3 regions of the Kribbella sp. NPDC058245 genome follow, and region 1 is predicted to be linked to each of the others. Evidence: riboswitches for the same ligand, from Rfam matches in the RefSeq annotation. Region 1 holds a riboswitch; each other region holds the start of a gene.

The links. Region 1 has a riboswitch for ZMP and ZTP ahead of ACFVWG_RS35750 (glycine hydroxymethyltransferase). Riboswitches for the same ligand answer to the same signal wherever they lie in the genome.
Region 2: linked by a shared signal. The riboswitch ahead of ACFVWG_RS28900 (5-aminoimidazole-4-carboxamide ribonucleotide transformylase) and the one ahead of ACFVWG_RS35750 (glycine hydroxymethyltransferase) in region 1 are both predicted to bind ZMP and ZTP.
Region 3: linked by a shared signal. The riboswitch ahead of ACFVWG_RS18005 (bifunctional 5,10-methylenetetrahydrofolate dehydrogenase/5,10-methenyltetrahydrofolate cyclohydrolase) and the one ahead of ACFVWG_RS35750 (glycine hydroxymethyltransferase) in region 1 are both predicted to bind ZMP and ZTP.

The regions. Positions count from the first base shown of each region.
Region 1 covers NZ_JBHVWY010000020.1:27,108-34,137, reverse strand. Annotated here, with positions in the region: gene ACFVWG_RS35755 (acyl-CoA dehydrogenase family protein) at 1-1,345, shown strand, start outside; ZMP/ZTP riboswitch at 1,344-1,426, shown strand; gene ACFVWG_RS35750 (glycine hydroxymethyltransferase) at 1,455-2,906, shown strand; gene ACFVWG_RS35745 (GbsR/MarR family transcriptional regulator) at 2,971-3,435, shown strand; gene ACFVWG_RS35740 (amidase) at 3,432-4,580, opposite strand; gene ACFVWG_RS35735 (glycoside hydrolase family 9 protein) at 4,704-6,563, opposite strand; gene ACFVWG_RS35730 (winged helix-turn-helix domain-containing protein) at 6,610-7,030, opposite strand, start outside.
Region 2 covers NZ_JBHVWY010000013.1:253,619-260,648, forward strand. Annotated here, with positions in the region: gene ilvD (dihydroxy-acid dehydratase) at 223-1,890, opposite strand; gene ACFVWG_RS28890 (class I SAM-dependent methyltransferase) at 1,945-2,664, shown strand; gene ACFVWG_RS28895 (hypothetical protein) at 2,661-3,650, opposite strand; ZMP/ZTP riboswitch at 3,712-3,791, shown strand; gene ACFVWG_RS28900 (5-aminoimidazole-4-carboxamide ribonucleotide transformylase) at 3,809-4,720, shown strand; gene ACFVWG_RS28905 (MoaD/ThiS family protein) at 4,727-4,999, opposite strand; gene ACFVWG_RS28910 (WD40/YVTN/BNR-like repeat-containing protein) at 4,996-6,075, opposite strand; gene ACFVWG_RS28915 (2-hydroxyacid dehydrogenase) at 6,086-6,991, opposite strand.
Region 3 covers NZ_JBHVWY010000007.1:37,745-44,774, reverse strand. Annotated here, with positions in the region: gene ACFVWG_RS18015 (prephenate dehydrogenase) at 44-1,108, opposite strand; gene aroH (chorismate mutase) at 1,105-1,473, opposite strand; gene ACFVWG_RS18005 (bifunctional 5,10-methylenetetrahydrofolate dehydrogenase/5,10-methenyltetrahydrofolate cyclohydrolase) at 1,515-2,381, opposite strand; ZMP/ZTP riboswitch at 2,405-2,495, opposite strand; gene ACFVWG_RS18000 (NUDIX hydrolase) at 2,506-3,120, opposite strand; gene prcA (proteasome subunit alpha) at 3,117-3,977, opposite strand; gene prcB (proteasome subunit beta) at 4,002-4,844, opposite strand; gene ACFVWG_RS17985 (ubiquitin-like protein Pup) at 4,853-5,062, opposite strand; gene dop (depupylase/deamidase Dop) at 5,132-6,652, opposite strand; gene ACFVWG_RS17975 (NUDIX hydrolase) at 6,735-7,030, shown strand, end outside.

The DNA.
Region 1 (7,030 bases):
GGCCGTCGGGTTCGGGCTGCAGGCCGCGCCGTGGACGAGTGACCGGCCGTCGCCGCATCTGACGCGGGCGGCCGGGTTCTACGTCTGGTCGCAGGTCGAGCCGGGCCACGGCTGCCCGATCTCGATGACGTACGCCGCCGTACCGGCGTTGCGGGCTGACGAGCGCCTCGCGGCCGAGTGGGTTCCGCAGTTGGCCGCGACCCAGTACGACGTACGACGGTTGCCCGGCGCAGCCAAGCGTGGCGTGCTGGCCGGGATGGGGATGACCGAGAAGCAGGGTGGATCCGATGTCCGGGCCAACCTGACGACGGCGACGCCTACGGGCGAGGAGTACCTGCTGAACGGGCACAAGTGGTTCTGCTCGGCGCCGCAGGTCGACGTGTTCCTGGTGCTCGCGCAGGCGCCGGACGGGCTGAGCTGTTTCGTCGTACCGCGAGTCCTTGCTGATGGCAACCGGAACACGTTCGCCCTGCAACGGCTGAAGGACAAACTCGGCAATCGCTCCAACGCGTCCAGCGAGGTCGAGTTCCACAACACCATCGGCTACCGCCTGGGTGACGAAGGCGCCGGCGTCCGGACGATCATCGAAATGGTCGCCGCCACCCGCCTCGACTGCGTCCTGGGCTCCGCCGCCCTGCAAAGAAGAGCCCTCGTCGAAGCCACCTGGCACGCCCAGCACCGCTCCGCCTTCGGCAGCCTCCTGGTCGACAAACCCGCCATGCAAAACGTCCTGGCGGACCTGGCGATCGAGAGCGAAGCAGCAACCGCTCTCGCGATGCGTCTGGCCGCGGCGGTCGACGCCTCGGCGTCAGGTGATGAGCGCGCCGGGGCGTTCCGGCGGATCGCGCTTCCCTTGGCGAAGTTCTGGGTTTGTAAGCGGACCTCGTTCATGGTGGCTGAGGCGTTGGAGTGTCTCGGCGGGAACGGGTTCGTGGAGGAGTCGGGGCTGCCGCTGCTCTTCCGGGAGTCGCCGTTGAACTCGATCTGGGAAGGGTCGGGCAACGTCAACGCGCTCGACGTCCTGCGGGCGCTCCGGCGGCCGGAGTCGTTGGAGGCGTGGCTGCTGGAAGTTGGGGCGGCGCAGGGTGCTGATCACCGGCTCGACGCGGCAGTGAGCGACGTACTGCAGGCGCTGTCCGACATCGAGGGGGCTGAGGCCGGGGCGCGGCGGTTGGCCGCGCGGATGGCGTTGTGCCTGCAGGCGTCGCTGCTGGTGCGGTACTCGACGCCCGCGGTGGCGGACGCGTTCGTGGCGTCGCGACTGGCCGGGGACTGGGGCGGCGTGTTCGGGACACTTCCGCGAACGACACCGTTCCGGGAGATCGTCGAGCGCACGATAGGCTGACCGCTGTCGCGACTGGCGCGCTGAAGGTGGAGAACCACCGGGGAGCGAAACCCGTCGGCACCGTGCGCCTGGGTGCCTTCGACCCACTGCAACCGCAGGAGAGACTTCGATGACTCACCAACCCTTCGACGCCGCCGCGGCGTCGGCCGCGTACAACAACGCCCTGCAGGTGATCGCCTCGGTCGAGCCGACCATCGCGGGCGCGATCAAGGCCGAGCTGGCCGACCAGCGCTCCTCGCTGAAGCTGATCGCGAGTGAGAACTACGCCTCCCCCGCCACCTTGCTGACGATGGGCAACTGGCTGTCCGACAAGTACGCCGAGGGCACCGTCGGGCACCGCTTCTACGCCGGCTGCCAGAACGTCGACACCGTCGAGACCGCCGCGGCCGAGCACGCCAAGGCGCTCTTCAACGCCCCGCACGCCTACGTCCAGCCGCACTCCGGGATCGACGCCAACCTGGTCGCCTTCTGGGCGATCCTCGCCCAGCGGATCGAGTCCCCGGCGCTGGCCGAGGTCGGCGCCAAGCACGTCAACGACCTGTCCGACGAGGACTGGGCCAAGCTCCGCAAGGCGCTCGGCGACCAGAAGATGCTCGGCATGTCGCTGGACGCCGGCGGTCACCTGACGCACGGCTTCCGCCCGAACATCTCCGGCAAGATGTTCAACCAGCACTCCTACGGCACCAACGCCGAGACCGGCCTGCTCGACTACGACGAGGTCGCGCGCAAGGCCCGTGAGTTCAAGCCGCTGATCCTGATCGCCGGCTACTCGGCCTACCCGCGCAAGGTGAATTTCGCCAAGATGCGCGAGATCGCCGACGAGGTCGGCGCGACCCTGATGGTCGACATGGCGCACTTCGCCGGTCTGGTCGCGGGCAAGGTCTTCACCGGCGACTTCGACCCGGTACCGCACGCGCACGTCACCACGACCACCACGCACAAGTCCCTGCGCGGACCGCGCGGCGGCATGGTGCTGTGCCAGCCGGAGTTCGCCGAGTCCGTCGACCGCGGTTGCCCGATGGTCCTCGGTGGCCCGCTCAGCCAGACGATGGCCGCCAAGGCGGTCGCGCTGGCCGAGGCCCGCCAGCCGTCGTTCCAGACCTACGCGCAGGCCGTCGCCGACAACGCGGTCACCCTCGCCGAGGGTCTGATGAAGCGTGGCGTCAAGCTCGTCACGGACGGTACGGAGAACCACCTGGTCCTGCTCGACGTCTCGTCGTACGGGATCACCGGCCGCCAGGCCGAGTCGGCGCTGCTCGACGCGGGCATCGTCACCAACCGCAACGCGGTCCCCCGCGACCCGAACGGCGCCTGGTACACCTCGGGTGTCCGGATCGGTACGCCGGCACTCACCACCCGCGGGTTCGGTGCCGACGAGTTCGACAAGGTCGCCGAGCTGATCGTGGACGTGCTGTCCGCCACCACACCGACCAATACGGCCGCCGGTGCGCCGTCCAAGGCCAAGTACGTGTTGGCCGACGGCGTCGCCGACAAGACCCGCGCAGCCTCCGCCGAGATCCTCGACAAGCACCCGCTCTACCCGGGTCTCGAGCTCAGCTGACAGCCCTCACGAGCGCCCGTTCCACAAGCCGTGGAGCGGGCGCTGGTTTGTGTAAGGTTCAATCATGGCGCCCACTCCGGAAGAGATCAGTCAGTACGTCGAACGCTTCGCCGGTGTGATGGCGAACAGCGGCGTACCGACGATGTCGGCCCGGGTGATGGGCCGGATGCTGGTCAGTCCCGATGGCACCATGACCGCGGCAGAACTGGCCGACACCCTCAAGATCAGCCAGCCCGCGGTCTCCGGCGCGGTCCGGCAACTGATCCAGATGTCGTTCATCTCGCGGGAGCGGATGCCCGGTTCGCGCAAGGACCACTACCGGATTCGCGAGGACGTCTTCGCCGCGATTCTCGAACGCCGCAACCAGGCGCTGACCGAGTGGGCCGCCAGCAGCAGCTACGGTGCGAGCCTCTTCGGCACCGACACGACCGTCGGCCGCCGGCTCTCCGAGGCCGCCGACTTCTTCAGCTTCGTGCACGCGGATCTCGAGCAGACCATGAAGGACTGGCGCGCCGAACACCCGCGCTAAAGCTTGACCATCAACTGCTTGGCCACGGCCAGCGCGGTCGCATCGTCGCCGTACCGAGAGACGACCTGCACTCCAACGGGAAGCCCGTCGAGGAGTCCGGCCGGCACGCTCACCGCCGGATGCCCGGTCACGTTGAAGGCCCAGCACGGATCGCCGACGATGATGTTCTCGTTGTACTGGTCGTAGCCGTGGGCAACGGTCAGCGTCGTGGGTGTGACGAGTGCGTCGACGACATCGAACAGATCGGCAAGCGCTGTGTTGTTCCGGTCCCGCACTTGGCGGGCACAAGAGGCTTCTGCCGCGTTGACCCCGCGTCCGGCATCCAGTGCGGACAACGCCTGCCATGCGTCGTCCGTCGGGAGCAGCTCGAGCGGTACGTCGACCACCTCGACGACTGACAAGCAGTCGCGCACAACCCGGTCGACGCCCGGATCCACGGCGTACGCACTGAGGCTAGACAGGTAGGCGACCCGAAAGGGGCCGTCGGCAAGGATCGGCACCGGCCAATGCGGCAACGCGGTCGGATCCAGCCGATGCGGTCCACTCGCGAGGCTCGTCGCCAGCATCACGTCGTCCAGGTTCGCGCCGATCACCCCAGCGGTCGTCAACCCACCCAGGGCCCGCCCGACAGCGCGCGGCACTCGGCCGAGCGTCCCCTTGAATCCCACCAGCCCACAGAACGACGCCGGAATCCTGAGCGACCCACCGCTATCCCCACCAGTCGCCAGCGGTACGACGCCCGCCGCGACCGCCGCCGCTCCCCCAGCCGTCGACCCACCTGACGACCGCGTGAGATCCCACGGGTTCCGTGTGTACTCAGACCCGTTCCACCCATACGTCTGCGAGCCGGGACCCGGTCGCGCCCGCGTCGCCGTACCGATCGGAATCGCTCCCGCCGCCAGCAACCGCTCCAGGATCGGCGACTCCGGCGGCGTCCGAGCCTTCACCAAGAACGGCACCCCAGCCAGCGCCCCGGAGGGATCAACCTCCTTCGCCAGCCGAAGCGCCCGCTCACCATCCAGCTCCTCCAGAAAATGCAGCACCGGATCCAACCGCCGAGCAGCCTCCAGCGCCTCCTCGATCACCTTAACGGCATCCAGCGAACCCGCCTGAACCCCGGCCGCGATCTCCCCCGCACTCAGCACCCCGCAACTGTAGACGTGTACCGAAGAACGGGTAGAGGTCACCGCTGGGCCGCGCTGCCCCGCCTACCAGCATCGTGCGGGTACCTCCACAGGCCGACCACTACCCGTCCGTCGGTACAGCTCCTAGCGGGTGAGGGCGTAGACGGCGATGGCGGCGAAGTCGTCGGCGGGTTCGGAGGCTTGCCAGGAGCGGACGTCGTCGACGTAGCGCGAGCCGTGGCCGGTGAACTCGGCGTAGGCGTCGACGCCGTTGGCCGGGCACGGGTTCATGCCGTCGAGGTTGTCCCCGAGTCCTTCCTCGAAGAGCTCCGCCGAGTTCGGCCCGTTGACGACGGCACCCACGACCTGGCGGCCGGTGATGTTGCCGATCTGGTGGTGCGGGCAGCGCCCGGGGTTCGCGCCGACGCCGACCATGAACGACACACCCCACGCGTTGGCCCCGAACGCCCAGTCGAGCTGCTGCGCACCGAAGGCGTCGTACTGGCGGTCGCCCGTCGCCTTGTGGTAGAGGCGCGCGGTCGCGGACAGGCCAAAGGTGTGCGGTACGGCGTCAAAGTTGGCGTACTGCGCTCCCGCCCGGAACGGATCACCGGCCGCCCGCTTGGCCCCGATCTCGAGCTGCGCCCGCAGATCACTCGTCAGCTTGCGAACCAACGGACGGTCCGGCCGCGCCGCGCGGATCAGGTCCGCATGCGCCAGCGCGCTCACGTCGTACAGGTTGAGCGTGTCGCCTCCAGCCTCGTGCTGCAGATACTGATCAGCCCAGTACGACGCCTGCCGCACCCAACCGGATGCTCGCCGATCGCCCAACCGCTGAGCCGCCAGCGCCAGCTCAGTCGCGCCCAACTCGAGGTCATCGCGCCACGCGGACTCTGGGTAGAAGGCAAACGGCAGCGACGTCACCAACTGGCCGACCCCAGTGGTCTTGGCCATCGCATAGATCTGCGCCGCGGTCTCCAAATGCTTGCGAGCCAGCTTGCGATCGGTCCGCGCCTCGACCTGCGCCGCGAGCGCGAAAGCGGCCGCCGTCCGGCCGGCCAGGTTCGGGCTGATCGGCTTCCCCGGCGCCGCGGCGCGGAACACCGGCCGGTTGCGCAGGTGACGTTCCGCGGGCGCGGTCAGGTGGTCGTCCGCCTCCGGCAGCCGCCAGATGTCGTGGTCGCCGATGAACGTCTCTTCGGCGTTCCCGGTCCCGACGCCGACCTGGATGTAGAGGGTCTTCGACCGCTCGTCCCACATCTTGTCGAGCCAGTTGAGCCCGTGCCGAGCCTCGTTCAGTACCTTGCTATCCGGCTGCCGCGCATCCCGGGTCGATGCCCACAGCAACGATTCCGAGTACGCCGCGATGTGCGTGAACTTCAGGTAGTCGCCGGCGTCGTACCAGCCGCCCTCGACATCCACCGGAGCACCGATCCGGCGCAACTCCCCCACCGTCTGATCGGTCTCCGGATCGACGAACGTCGGTGTCTCATAAACCGACGCGGACCGATCCGTCAGGTGCGCAGGCTTGCGCCCGAGCGAACCCGGTACGACGTTCGCGCCGTCCCGCTGCTCGGTGAAGAACGTCACCGCCTTGTCCTTCGCCGACGTCGCCAGCGCATCCCCATCAGCCCGGATGACAAAAGCAGGCGACGACGCAACCCCTGGCACCTCGACCCGATACGTCCCCGGCACCCACAACCGTGAGAGGTCCAGCGCGGACACGTGCTGGTACTTCGCGTTCCACTCCCCCAGTTCAGTGCCGACGCGCCCGGTCAGCACCTGCCGGCCGCGGTCGTCCACCACCCGGAAGGCACGACCGGTCACAGCACCCTGGCTCAGCACATACGCCGCCTTACCGTCGAAGGCGCCGTACCCCAGCTGATTGACCCGCACCGCACCCCCGGTCGCGGCCTCGACCGGACCGACCAGGCCCAGCACCAGCCCCGCCGCCATCAGAACCGACCCCACCCGCCACAACGCCTTCACCACGACCTCCTCCATCAACAGTTAGGAAAGTTTCCTGTTGATCCGAGGAAAAGTACAGGGCTTACGGCTGCGCCGGCACTCCTTGGGCGAACAGATACACCGGCTCCGCCTCCGCTTCGGTCGACGGCTGGTCGACGTACTCCTCGAGCACGTCCTGCAACCGGCCTCGGAGCTCGGCCAGCCGCTCCGGCGTCAGGCGCAGCCAGACATCGAGCGTCAGCTCCGCTTCGGCCCACGCCGTGCCGTACTCCGGGCGGCGCGCAACCCAGTCCCGGACCTTGGCGGCGCGGTACGTGACATTGCTCTCCTCGGCCACCCCGCCGATCAGCTCCGCGCCCGGCTCGTCATCGCCGAGACGCCACGAGTACGACGACCAGACGCTCTTCCACCACCGCTCGCGCTTGTCCTTCGCCAGCTCGGGGACCTCCTCGATCACCCCGGCGGTCGCGAGCACCTTGAGGTGATGACTGATGTTGCCGACC
Region 2 (7,030 bases), on a different contig from region 1:
AGACGGGTCCGGGGCTCGACGACCGTGGAGTACGCCGATTTGAGTGGTTAGCCAGCCAAATCGGGGGTTTGGCACCGTGGTTGCGGGTGCTTAACCCCTGATCTGGGTGGTTAGGCAGGCAAATGGGGGTTGGTCAGGGGCGGAGGCAGGACGGGGGTCGGGAGCGAAGCGGGGCGGGGCGGGGCGGGGCGGGGCGGGGCGGGTGTGGAGCGGGCGGGGCGGTTAGCCGCAGGTGGCGCCTTGGGAGGCTGAGCCGACCAGGCGGACGTACTTACCGAGGACGCCCTTGGTGATCGCGGGTTGCTTGGGCGTCCAGCCTTCGGTACGGCGGGTCAGTTCGTCGGCGTCGACGTGGAGATCGAGCGTGCGGTTCGCGACGTCGAGGGTGATCCGGTCGCCGTCGCGGACGAACGCGATCGGCCCGCCGTCGACGGCTTCGGGCGCGACGTGGCCGACGCACAATCCCGTCGTACCGCCGGAGAACCGGCCGTCGGTGAGCAGCAGCACGTCCTTGCCGAGGCCGGCGCCCTTGATCGCGCCGGTGACCGCGAGCATCTCGCGCATCCCCGGGCCGCCCTTCGGGCCTTCGTAGCGGATCACGACCACGTCGCCCGGGTTCAGTTCCGGTACGGCGTCCATCGCGGCGCGCTCGCCGTCGAAGACGCGCGCCGTACCCTCGAACACGTCGGAATCGAACCCGGCGCTCTTCACGACCGCACCCTCGGGCGCGAGCGAGCCGTGCAGGATCGTGATTCCGCCGGTGGGGTGGATCGGCTTGTCCAGTGCGCGGATGATCGCCCCGTCGACATCCGGCGGCGCGATGTCAGCGAGGTTCTCGGCCATCGTCTTGCCGGTGACGGTCAGGCAGTCGCCGTGCAGGAGACCCGCGTCGAGCAACGCACGCATGATCACCGGGATCCCGCCGACGCGGTCGACGTCCGTCATCACATAGCGGCCGAACGGCTTCAGGTCACCCAGGTGCGGGACCTTCTCGCCGACCCGGTTGAAGTCGGCCAGGGTCAGATCGACCTCGGCCTCGCGCGCGATCGCGAGCAGATGCAGTACGGCGTTCGTCGAGCCACCGAGCGCCATCACCACGGCGATCGCGTTCTCGAACGCCTCCTTGGTGAGGATCTGCCGGGCCGTGATCCCCTTCTGCAGAAGGCCGACCACGGCCTCGCCGGACTTGCGCGCATAGCCATCACGGCGGCGATCCACCGCGGGCGGCGCGGCCGATCCGGGCAGCGACATCCCGAGAGCTTCGGCGGACGCCGCCATCGTGTTGGCGGTGTACATGCCGCCGCACGCACCCTCACCCGGGCAGATCGCCCGCTCGACCGCGTCGACCTCCTCGCGAGTGATCAGGCCGCGAACACACGCGCCGACCGCCTCGAAGGCGTCGATGATCGTCACGTCCTTGTCGCCCAAACGGCCAGGCATGATCGAACCGGCGTACAGGAAGACGGACGCCAGGTCGAGCCGGGCCGCAGCCATCAGCATGCCGGGCAGGGACTTGTCGCAGCCGGCCAGCAGGACCGAGCCGTCGAGGCGCTCGGCCTCCATCACGGTCTCGACCGAGTCGGCGATGATTTCGCGGCTGACGAGTGAGTAGTGCATGCCGACGTGGCCCATCGAGATGCCGTCGGAGACGCTGATCGTGCCGAACTCCAGCGGGTACCCACCGGCCGCGTGCACGCCTTCCTTGACCGCCTTCGCGAGCCGGTCCAGCGAGAGGTTGCAGGGGGTGATCTCGTTCCAGCTCGAGGCCACGCCGATCTGCGGCTTCACCCAGTCGTCGTCCCCCATGCCGACCGCTCGGAGCATCCCTCGGCTCGCGGTAGCTTCCAGACCATCGGTGACAGTGCGGCTGCGGGGCTTCACATCGACCATGGGCTCACTCTAAACACTTTGCCCTCGTGCTTCGGTCTCTCTAGCGTTCGCCGGGTGGATGATCCTTACGGTGACGAGCAACTGGTCGAGCTCTACGACCTCGACAACCCTCCTGGCGACGACACGGTGTACTTCCATGCGGTGGCCGACTCGCTGAAGGTCTCGAAGATCGTCGATCTCGGCTGCGGTACCGGGCTGCTCGCGCGCTCACTGGCCGTGGACGGGCGCGAGGTGATCGGCATCGACCCGAGCCTCACGATGCTGAACTACGCCCGCCGTACGCCCAGCACGGTCACCTGGATCTCCGGCGACGCCGGCATGGTCGAGCCGACCGGCGATGTCGACCTGGTGCTCTGCACCGGGAACACATTGATGCACATCCCTTCGCTCGCTGAACCCTTCGCCGCGATCGCGGGTGCGTTGCGGACGGGCGGCGTACTGGTCTTCGAGTCCCGGAACCCCGCGGCCCGGGCGTGGGAGTCGTGGACGCGCGAGGCGACGTACGGGGATCGCGACACGGCGATCGGGCACCTCACCGAATGGCTCGACCTCATCGAGGTCAGCGACGACGGCCGGGTCGTCTTCGACGCACACAACCTGTACGACGACGGCCGGGACGACGTCTATCGCACCGAGCTGTTCTTCCGGTCCGTCGACGAGATCTCGAAGGCCCTGGAGGCGGCCGGGTTCATCGTCAATGTGTACGCCGGCTGGCACGAGCAGCCGTTCGAGCCGGACTCCCGCCTGATGGTCTTCCGTGCGGAAAAGCTTTAGTCCATCTGCTTCGTGAGGGCGTCGGCGAAGCCGGTGAGGCCGCCGACGTAACCCCACGGGACACTCTCGATTCGGCCCTCGGTGCGGGTGGCGTGCTCCATCGCTTCCCGCTTCGCACCCGCCCACTTGAGCGCGAACGCCATCGTCCCGTTGGCCGAGACGTCAGCGGGGTCCGGCGTCCGGCCGTCGTTCCACCACTTGTCGCGGGCCGCGAGCAACTGCGGTCGCCGGGCTGTGACGCCGCTCGCGTACCGCTTCATTCGCTCGACCTTCGTCCGCTCCTTGTCGGAGGCGATCTCGAGCCAGACCTCATTGAACACGTTGGCCGCGATCGTGCACAGCACGCTGCCCGGCCGCGCCCGCTCCACCACGCCGTCGCCGAACTCGATCAGCTCAGCCAGCTCCAGACCGGACCACTTCTTCGCCAGCACCTGAACCCGGCCGGTGTGCGCCGCGTAGCTGCCCGGGTGACGGACGAGAGCGGCGTGGAAGATCTCCGCCTTGTCCTCCAACTCCGCTTGCAGCCCCAGGGCCGCCCACTGCAGCACCTCCCACGGGACCGCGTCGTCGGCCGCCGAGACAATCGCGCCCTGCAACACCTCGGCCGCCGTACGGAGAATGTCGTGGAACGTCGTGAACCGCTGCGCCGACACGTCCTTGGCCCGCTGCCCGGTTCGCACCGCCCACGCCTCGAAGACCAGCGTCTGCCCGTACCAGAGCAGTAGATCCGGATCCTTCGGGTAGGCCTCCAGCCGCAGCTCCAGTTGTTCGCTCCGCCCCACCGCTGCCTTGGCAAGGCCGGTGGCGCGGATCGACCGCAGGTTGGTGTTGGCCGGCGTGACCTTGAGCAACGCCAGTCCGGTGGACAGATCTCCCCGCCGTACCGCCGCATAGGCCGTGTCGAGGTCAGCGTCCAGCCAGGCCTGGTCCAGCCTCAGGCCGGACACGTCGACGCCCGGCGCCGCCTTCCGCGAGAAGATCCCCATTCGCGGATCGTAAGACCGTTCTGGCGGCTCTGGACCCCAATTGCACGTTCCTGCAATAAGCTTGACCTACCGCGACTGGCGAGGGTGGGTCACCACCGGGGAGCGGCCGACTACGTGGCGTCGACCGCCTGGGCGCCTCCAGCTTCTGGAGGCCTCTCTTGCGCTACGGAATGAACCCCCACCAGCCTGCCGCTCTTGCCGTCATCGGAGCCCGCGCTCCGTTCACGGTGGTCTCGGGCAGTCCGTCGTATATCAACGTCCTCGACGCCCTCACCGGCTGGCAACTCGTCCGCGAAGCCGCGACTGCTTTCGGGGTGCCCGCAGCCGCGTCGTACAAGCATGTCTCGCCGGCCGGCGCCGCCCTCGGTACGACGGTTGTGGAGGCGTACCGCCGTGCCCGCGACGCCGACCCCAAGTCGTCGTACGGCGATTTCGTCGCGGTGTCACACCCGGTGGATCTTGAGCTCGCCGAGGTGCTGCGCCGTGTCGTGAGCGACGGGATCATCGCGCCCGGCTTCGAGCCGGGTGTCGTGGAGATCCTGGCCGCGAAGAAGCGCGGCACGTATCTGGTGCTGGAGGCGGACCCCGCGTTCGAGCCGCCACTGGAGGAGGTGCGCGAGCTCTACGGTCTCCGGTTGAGTCAACATCGCGACGACCTCCCGCTGACCCGGGACCTCCTGAGCCCAGAGGTCCCATCGGCGGCTGCTGACGATCTCCTGCTCGGCCTGATCGTCGTCCGCTACACCCAGTCCAACACCGTCGCTCTCTTGAAGGACGGCATGGCCATCGGCATCGGCGCCGGCCAGCAATCCCGAGTCGACTGCACGAGGACAGCCGGCCTCAAAGCCGCCTCCTGGTGGTCCCGCCACTCGAACGAGCCCTTGACTGGCGTCTCCATGGTCTCCGACGGCGCTCTCCCCTTCCCCGACAACGTGGACGAGGCGGCCCGCTTCGGCGTAGCCCACATCGCCGAACCCGCCGGCTCCATCCGCTCAGACCAGGTAGCCGCCGCCTGCACGGCCGCCAACATCACCTGGTCCCCCACCAACGTCCGCCTCTTCCGCCACTGACGAGGGCTAGCCGCCGGCGACGCTGGGGAGGACGAGGAGGTGGTCGCCGTCGGTTAGTGGGGTGTCGGCGCCGGCGAGGTCGCGGACGTTGTCCTGGCCGAGGAAGAGGTTGACGTGCCGCCGTACGGCGCCTTGCTCGTCGATCAGGCGGCGGCGCAGTGGGGCGTCGAGGGCGGTGAGGACGCTGCGCACCGTCGGGTCCGGGCCGGGGTCGACGGTGACGCGATCGGCACCGGCCGCGAACGGGCGCAGTACCGGTGGGAGGTCGAGGGTGATCACAGGACCGCGGCCCGCAGGGTGAGTACGTCGGGGAGGTGGCGAGCGACCTCGCTCCAGGTGTCGCCCGCGTCGGCGCTGGCGTAGACGCAGCCGTCGCGAGTGCCGACGTACACGCCGGCCGGGTCGGCGGTGTCGGTCGTCAGCGCGTCACGCAGGACGGGAACGTAGGAGACGTCGGGCAGGCCCTTGGTCAACGGCTCCCAGGTCGCTCCCGCGTCGCGCGAGCGGTAGACGCGGCAGGTGGCGTCCGGAGGAATTCGGTTGCCGTCAGCAACCAGCGGGAAGACGTACACGGTGTCGGGCTCGTGCGGGTGCACAGCGATCGGGAAGCCGAAGTCCGACGGCAGTCCGTCCGCGATCGACTTCCAGATCTGACCACCGTCATCGGACCGATAGACCCCGTGATGGTTCTGCGCGAACAGCCGATCCGGTACGGCGGGGTGCCCCGCGAGCTTGTGGACACACTGACCGAACTCCGGATCCGGGTCGGGCAGGAAGTACGCCTTGATCCCGTGGTTGGCCGGCGACCACGTCGTACCGCCGTCGGCCGTCTGATAGACCCCGCCGGTCGACATCGCGACGCTCATCCGCGCGGGGTCGGTCGGATGCGGCAGCACCGTGTGGACGGCCTGACCGCCGAAGCCCGCACCCCATTGCTCACGATGCGGGTGGTCCCACAGCCCGCGGACGAGCTCGAACGTCACTCCCCCGTCGGTCGACTTCCACAACGCCGACGGCTGGCTCCCGGCGTACACGACACCAGGTTCGACGCCCGGCTGGATCTGCCAGACCCGCTCCAGCGACGCATCCGTCCCCGTGGGGAACCCGATCGCGCCCTCCGGCGGCTCGTCCCAGCTCGCGCCGAGGTCGTCGGAGTGGAAGACCGCCGGCCCCCAGTGTTCACTCGTCCCGCCCACGAACAGCCGCGGCCGCTCACCGCGAGTGTCGATGCCCACGGCGTACACGCCCTGCATCTCGAACGCAGGCCCGTCGAGCCTCCACTCCCGGCGCGCAGCGTCGCTGCGGCCGATCCAGAGCCCCTTCTTGGTCCCGATCAGCAGTACAGCCTCGGACATCGTTGTCCTCCTACCGTGGCGGCCCTGCCACCACATTGACGAGTGCTTCGCCGCGCACGTAGCGCTCCAGTTGCGCCCGCACCAACCGGGCGACCCGCGGCTCGAACGCCGTCGAGGCACCCCCACGGTGCGGGTTGATCAGCACATTCGGAGCAGACCACAGCGGATGCCCCGACGGCAACGGCTCGGGGTCGGTGACGTCGACGGCGGCGGAGATACGGCCTGTGGCGAGCTCGGCGATGAGAGCGTCGGTGTCGACGATGACTCCGCGAGCCACGTTCACCAGCAGCGCTCGGTCCTTCAACTGGCTGAGGAACTTGGCGTCGACCATGCCGCGCGTCTCGTCAGTCGCGGGAGTCAGCAGTACGACGACATCCGCGCGCGGCAGCAGGTCAGGGAGGTCAGTCGTGGGATGTACGCCGTCCCGCGGCCGCCGCGCGACCCGAACCACCTCACACTCGAACCCGGCCAGCCGCCGTTCCAGCGCCTCACCGATCGACCCGTACCCAATGATCAGCACGGTCCGATCCGCCAGCGAGTCATCCATCTCGCCATAGTTGTCGCCGGGCCACACCCCAAGGTCCTGGTTGCGGACCGCCCGAGGGATCCGCCGGTACGACGCCAGGATCAGCCCGACCGCCAGTTCGGCCGTCGACGCGTCGTGCACACCCCGCGCATTGCACAAGGTGACGCCCTCCGGCAGATGCGGCAGCACACCCTCGAACCCAGCAGTCTGCAACTGGACCACCTTCAGGTCCGGCATCGTCGCGAACACCGCGGGGAAGTCCACCACACCCATGTACTCAGGCACATAGAACTCAGCCCCATCAGCCTGCGCCGCCACCCCCTCAGGCACCCCCCGCAGCACCCGCTCCGGATCCGCCCACGGGAGCGCTGCCTTCACCAAGTCACCCATAGGTCCGAACTTACCCCGGGCCGCTCGCCGTGACAGAAG
Region 3 (7,030 bases), on a different contig from region 1:
CCGCCCCTTGGCGCCGGGGCTCCACAAAGGGGCGAACTGCGGATTAGCGGTGGACGACCCAGCCTCGGTCGGTGAGCGTGGCGACCAGTTGGTCGTCGGAGCCGGGTTTGACGAGGAGTTCGACTTCACCGACCGGGCGGCCGGGGCTGTGGTCGATGCGGAGGTCTTCGACGTTGGCGCCGGAGGCGGCGGCGTCGTTGAAGAGGCGGGCGAGTTGGCCGGGGCGGTCGGGGATGGTGACGAGGACGCTGACCAGGTCGATGTGTGGGGCGCCGTGCTTGCCGGGGACGCGGATGGCGCCGGAGACGCCGCGGGCGAGCATGGAGGTGAGTTCGTCGCCGGCTTCTTCTTTGCCGAGGGCAACTAGTACGCGGTCGAGCTCGTCGCGGATCTGCTCGAGCAGGCCGGTGAGGGCGGCTGAGTTCGCGGAGACGATCTGGGTCCACAGGCCGGGGTCGCCGGCGGCGATGCGGGTGACGTCGCGGACGCCTTGGCCGGACAGTTGCAGGTGTGAGTTCGGGGCGTCGACGAGGGTGCCGGCGGCGAGGGACGACATCAGCTGCGGCAGGTGGGAGACGCGGGCGACGGCCATGTCGTGGTCCTCGACCGACAGCTCGACTGTCCGCGCACCGCACGCCTCGGCGAGGCAGCGGACGAGCTCAACGGCCTCGGGTGAGCTCGTCTCGTGCGGGGTGATTGCCCAGGTGGCGCCGTCAAACAGGTCGGCGCGCGCGGCCAGTGGGCCGTTGCGCTCCGAACCTGCCATCGGGTGACTGCCGACGTACCGGGTCAGGTCCGCCGACAGCAGCCGGGCATCGGTCAGCGGCTTCGACTTCACGCTCGCGGCGTCGGTGACGATCGCGTCGGTCTGCGCGAGCTGCTCGGCGATCACCGAGCCGACGTGGTCCGGCGGTACGGCGACCACGACGAGCTGCGGTTCGATCTGCACCAGCCGTGATCCGGCACCGATGCGCTCGGCCATCAGCGCGTTGTCGGGGTTCGCGTCGACCAGCTCCACGACGACACCCAACCGGGCCAGGGCGAGGCCGATCGACGTACCGATGAGTCCGGCACCGACGATGCGAACCGGGCCACGTAATTCGGTCACTGGGCGCCTGTCAGGTCGGGACGGAGCGCGGTCGCGCCGTGCAGGTAGACGTGCTGAATCTTGTCGCGGGAACGATCCGACTCGGTGTGCACCATCAACCGCACCACCCGCGGGAGAGCATGCGGTACGGCGATCTCCTGCATGCACATCAGCGGTACGTCGGTCAGTCCGATCTGACGGCCGGCGACCGCCGGGAACTCCGAGCTCAGGTCCGGCGTGACGGTGAACAGGATGCTGATCAGATCCGCGCTGTCCAGATCGTTCGCCTCCAGGACAGCTTTCACCAACTCGGCGGTCCGCTCGAGCAGGTGCTCGCGCTCGTCCGCGTCCAGTTGGGTGGCTCCCCGGATCGCCCGCACCGCCACGTCACGCCTCCTCGTCAAACTGTTCCGACAACCTCTACAGCCTAGGCCAGAGTCTCCACGGACTGGACAGCCGTCTCGGAAACCTCGGCCGCGGCTACGGTCTGCTCCAGCAGCAGCGCGATCGTCATCGGCCCGACCCCACCCGGAACCGGGGTGATCAACCGAGCCACCTCGGAGGCCTCACCGAAATGCACGTCGCCGTTGCCTTCGTTGTATCCGGCATCGATCACGACCGCGCCCGGCTTCAGCCAGTCGCCGCGGACGAAGTTCGCCTTGCCGACCGCGGCGACCACGATGTCCGCCGTACGGACGATGTCGGGCAGGCCGACGGTGCGTGAGTGGGTGTAGGTCACGGTCGCATCCGATGCCAGCAGCAACATCCCGGCCGGCTTGCCGAGGATCGGGCTGCGGCCGATCACGACCGCGTGCGCTCCGGACAGCGGTACGTCGTACGCCTCGAGCAGCCGCATGATCCCGCCCGGCGTACACGACCGGAACCCGGGCTCCCCGAACGCCATCGCCGCGAACGAGTGCATGGTCACCCCGTCGACGTCCTTGCGCGGGTCGATCGCCTCGAAGGCCGCGCGCTCGTCGATGTGGCTCGGCACCGGGTGCTGCAGCAGGATCCCGTGCACCTCGGGGTCGTTCGACAGTTCGGTGAGGGTCGCGATCAGCTCGGCGGTGGTGGTCTCGGCCGGCAGTACGACGCTGCGTGAGCCGATGCCGGCCTTCTTGCTGCGGTTCTGCTTCATCCGCACGTAGGTCGCGGAGGCCGGGTCGTCACCGACGAGCACGGTCGCGAGGCACGGCTGCACCCCGGTCGATTCCCGCAGCTTCTCGGCACGGGCGGCGGCGTTCGTCACCATCTCGGCGGCGAGGTCGGTCCCGATCATCAGTTCGGCGGTCATGGGCGCACTCCTTCGGGCAACAGGTCGAGTGCCCAGGCGCGCGGCGACAGCCGGATCCTCCGGCAGGCCGCTCCCCGGTGGTACTCCACCTCAACGCCAGTCGCGGACCCAGCGTTATTTTACGTCAGAGCAGACCTGCGTGATCCAGGGCCAGGTAGGCGGTGTCGGTGCCGGTCATGCCGCCGGGCGCGCGGAGTTCGGCGCGGAACTCGTCGACGCTCAGCTCGACCGGGACGCAGTCCTCGGCGTCATCGAGTTGCTGCTTGCCGTCGGGACGGCAGCCGCGGGCGATGGCGACGTACTTGCGGAAGGTCGACGACGTACCGGCCCAGAGCCAGCCGACGATCTCGATGCTTTCGCAGGTGTAGCCGGTCTCTTCTTCGAGCTCGCGGGCGCCGCCGACCTCGGGCTCCTCCCCCGGCTCGATCAGGCCGCCGGGCAGGTTGGTGACGACGCTGTCCGGACCGGGACGGAACATCCGGACCGTCACGATCCGGCCGTCCGGGGTCAGCGGCAGCACGGTGACACCGGCCGCGACGGCCGCCGCGGACTCCGGGCCGGTGACGTCCCAATCGACCTCGTGACCGTTCGGCATCCGGTAGCGGCGAACCTTCACCGTCAGAAACCGCTGGTAGGCGACCTTCTCCCCCAGCAGCTCCCACGGCTGCGGGTCGGCGGCCCGAGACAACTCAGCCGCCACGTCGGACGTGGCGGCTGAGTCGGTGGTTCGGTCCGTCACAGCGGACGACTGTCGTCGGGGTCCTCCGGCGGAGCGATCGGCGCGTCGTCATCATCCGAAGACGAAGACGAAGCTGACGACGTTCCAGCCGAGGTGGCCGGCTCGGCGTCGGCCGACGCAGCGGCTTCCGCGGTGGCCTCCTCGATGTCGGCGGCCGGCTGGGACTCGGACAGGATCCGGGCGAGCGTCTCCTCCGAGATCCGCTTGAACTTCCGCACCTGGGTCCGGGTCCGGTCCAGTACGGCGACCTCGAGCTGGTCCGAGGTCAGTTCACGCGGCTCGGAGCTGTCGTGACCGAGGGCGTCGACGGCCAGGCGCAGTGCCCCGGCCAGCGAGATGCCCTCGGAGTAGTGCTCGCCGACATACTCCGCGACCTGCTCGGCCTGGCCACCCATCACCGCATAGCCACGGACGTCGGCGATCGAGCCGTCGTAGGTGAGCCGGTAGATCTGGTCGTCGGCCGTGGAGGCGCCGATCTCGGCGACCAGGATCTCGACCTCGAGCGGCTTCTCGCCACCGGAGGAGAAGATCGCGCCGAGGGTCTGCGCGTACGCGTTGGCCAGCGCCCGGCCGGTGACGTCGCGCCGGTCGTAGGAGTACCCGCGCATGTCGGCCAGGCGCACGCCGGCGATCCGCAGGTTCTCGAACTCGTTGTAGCGGCCGACCGCGGCGAACGCCATCCGGTCGTAGATCTCGGCCACCTTGTGCAGCGCGGGCGAACGATTCTCCGCGACGAACAGGATGCCGTCGGCATACTGCAGCGCGATCGCGCTGCGGCCCTTGGCGATGCCCTTGCGGGCGAAGTCCGCCCGGTCGCGCATCAGCTGTTCTGGGGATACGTAGAACGGCGTGCTCATTCGTCCTCTATCAGTCGATGGGGATCAGGTCAGGGACGCCGAAGCGGGGCCGTCGGGGCGCACGTGGCGCTGCGCCCAGGCCGCGTCGACCAGCGTGGCGACCTCGTCCTCGGGCAGCCGCTGGTAGCCGTCGGCGGTGACCACGCCGACCACCGGGAAGATCCGCCGCAGCATGTCCGGGCCGCCGGTCGCCGAGTCGTCGTCGGCAGCGTCGATCAGCGACTGGATCGCCACCATCGCGCAGTCGGTCGCCGACAGATCCTCGCGGTAGAGCTTCTTCAGTGAGCCCCGGGCGAACAGCGAGCCCGAGCCGACACTGTGGAAGTGGGTCTCCTCGTAGCGGCCGCCGGTGGCGTCGTAGGAGAAGATCCGCCCGCCCTTGCGGTCAGGGTCGTAGCCCGCGAACAGCGGCACCACGGCCAGCCCCTGCATCGCCATCGCCAGGTTGCCCCGGATCAGCGCGCTCAGCCGGTTGGACTTGCCGTCCAGGCTGAGCGTGGTGCCCTCGAGCTTCTCGTAGTGCTCGAGCTCGACCTGGAACAGCCGGACCATCTCGATCCCGAACCCGGCCGAGCCCGCGAAGGCGACCGCCGAGTACTCGTCGGCGGGGAACACCTTCTCGATGTCGTGCGAGGCGATGATGTTGCCCATCGTGGCCCGCCGGTCGCCGGCCATCACCACGCCACCCGCGAAGGTGAGCGCGACGATCGTCGTACCGTGCGGGACGTGGTCGGAGAAGTCGGCCTGCCCCAGGCTGCGCCGTCCGGGCAACAGGTCGGGCGCGTGCCCGGCCAGGAAGTCCATGAACGACGTGCCACCTGGGGTCAGGAAGGCTTCCGGCAACCTGCCGGAGGCATCAAATGTCATCGAGCGGTTCACTCCCCACCCTTTTGCACGAACCCGCGGACGAACTCCTCGGCGTTCTCCTCGAGCACCTCGTCGATCTCGTCGAGGATCGAGTCGACATCCTCGTCGAGCCGTTCCTTGCGCTCGGCCACGTCTTCCGACGTGGTCGACTGCTCGACCTCTTCCTCGGTCGTCGAACGCTTCGGCTGCTTGTGCTGCTGCCCGCCGTCCTTCGCCATCGCTCACACCTCCTAGAACCGCAGTGGAAGAGACGCCCAACCGCTCTCCCGTTGCTTCTAAGAGCGACCCTACCCGGCGGCACCCCCAGTGATGGTGCGAACCAGGTCACTCGCGGTGTCGCACTGGTCCAGAAGGGCACCGACATGGGCTTTTGTGCCCCGCAGCGGGTCCAGGGTCGGGATCCGCTGCAGCGACTCCTTGCCCGGCAGATCGAAGATCACCGAGTCCCAGGAAGCGGCCGCGACCTGCGGCGCGTACTGCTGCATGCAGCGGCCGCGGAAGTAGGCGCGGGTGTCGGTCGGCGGGTGCGAGACCGCCATCCGGATCTCCTCGTCGGTCACGACACGCTTCATCCGGCCGGAGCTGACGAGTTTGTAGTACAAGCCCTTGTCGGGGCGCAGGTCCGCGTACTGCAGGTCGACCAGGTGCAGCTTCGGGTCGTCCCACTCGAGGCCGTCGCGGTCGCGGTAGGACTGCAGCAGCTTGTACTTCGCGACCCAGTCGAGCTGGTCGGCCAGCTTCATCGGATCGATCGCCAACTGGTCGAGCACCTGCTCCCAGCGGTACAGCACGTCCTTGGTCTGGCGGTCCGCGTCGTCGCCGTACTTGTCCTCGACGTACTTACGCGCCTGCTCCAGATACTCCGTCTGCAACTGGACCGCGGTCAGCTTGCGGCCGTCCTTCAGCGTCATCAGATGCAGGCAGGTCGGGTCATGGCTGATCTCGTGCAGCGCCTGCACCGGGCGGTCGACACCCAGGTCGTCGGTCAGCCAGCCGTCCTCGATCATCGCGAGCACCAGCGACGTCGTACCGACCTTCAGGTACGTCGAGATCTCCGACAGGTTCGCGTCACCGATGATCACGTGCAGCCGGCGGTAGCGGTCCGGGTTCGCGTGCGGCTCGTCGCGGGTGTTGATGATCGGCCGCTTCAGCGTCGTCTCCAGGCCGACCTCGACCTCGAAGTAGTCCGCGCGCTGGCTGATCTGGAACCCGTTCGTGCCGCCGTCCTGGCCGATCCCGACCCGGCCCGCGCCGGTGACGACCTGGCGGCTGACGAAGAACGGCGTCAGGTGCCGCACGATCGACGCGAACGGCGTCGACCGGCGCATCAGGTAGTTCTCGTGCGACCCGTACGACGCGCCCTTGTTGTCGGTGTTGTTCTTGTAGAGGTTCAGCTGCGGCGCACCGGGGATCTGCCGGGCCTGCCGCGCGCCCTCCATGATCACGAGCTCACCGGCCTTGTCCCAGACCACCACGTCGCGCGGGTTGGTGCATTCGGGGGCGGAGTACTCCGGGTGGGCATGGTCGACGTACAGCCGGGCGCCGTTGGTGAGGATGACGTTGGCCAGGCCGGTCTCCTCGTCGGTGAGCTGGCTGGTGTCGGCCACCTCCCGGCTCAGGTCGAAGCCCCGCGCATCCCGCAGCGGGTGCTCCTCGTCGAAGTCCCACCGGGTCTTGCGCGCCAGTGGCTGCGTCTGGGCGTAGCCGTTCACCACCTGGCTCGAGGTCAGCATCGGGTTGGCCCCGGGCTGGCCGGGCACCGAGATGCCGAACTCGGTCTCGGTCCCCATAATGCGCCGCACACTCATGCTCACGAGCCTACGCGGTTCCGCCCCCAAACCGGGGTGCTTTGTCCACAGGCGCTCGTGTGAGACTGCCCGCGTGGACGAAATGGTGGCGATTCTCAGCGACGACAACGTGGTCATCGATGCACAGCCGCGATCGGTGATGCGCCGCGACAACCTGCGCCACTCCGCGACCGGCGTACTCGTCCGGAATGCGGCCGGCGACATCTACGTGCATCGCCGTACCGACACCAAGGACGTCTACCCGGCCTGCTACGACTTCATGGCCGGCGGCGTCATCGACGCCGGTGAGGACCCGTACGACGCGGTGGTGCGCGAGCTCGCCGAGGAGCTGGGCATCAGCGGCGTGGAGCTCACCAAGCTGCCCGAAGGCGACTACGC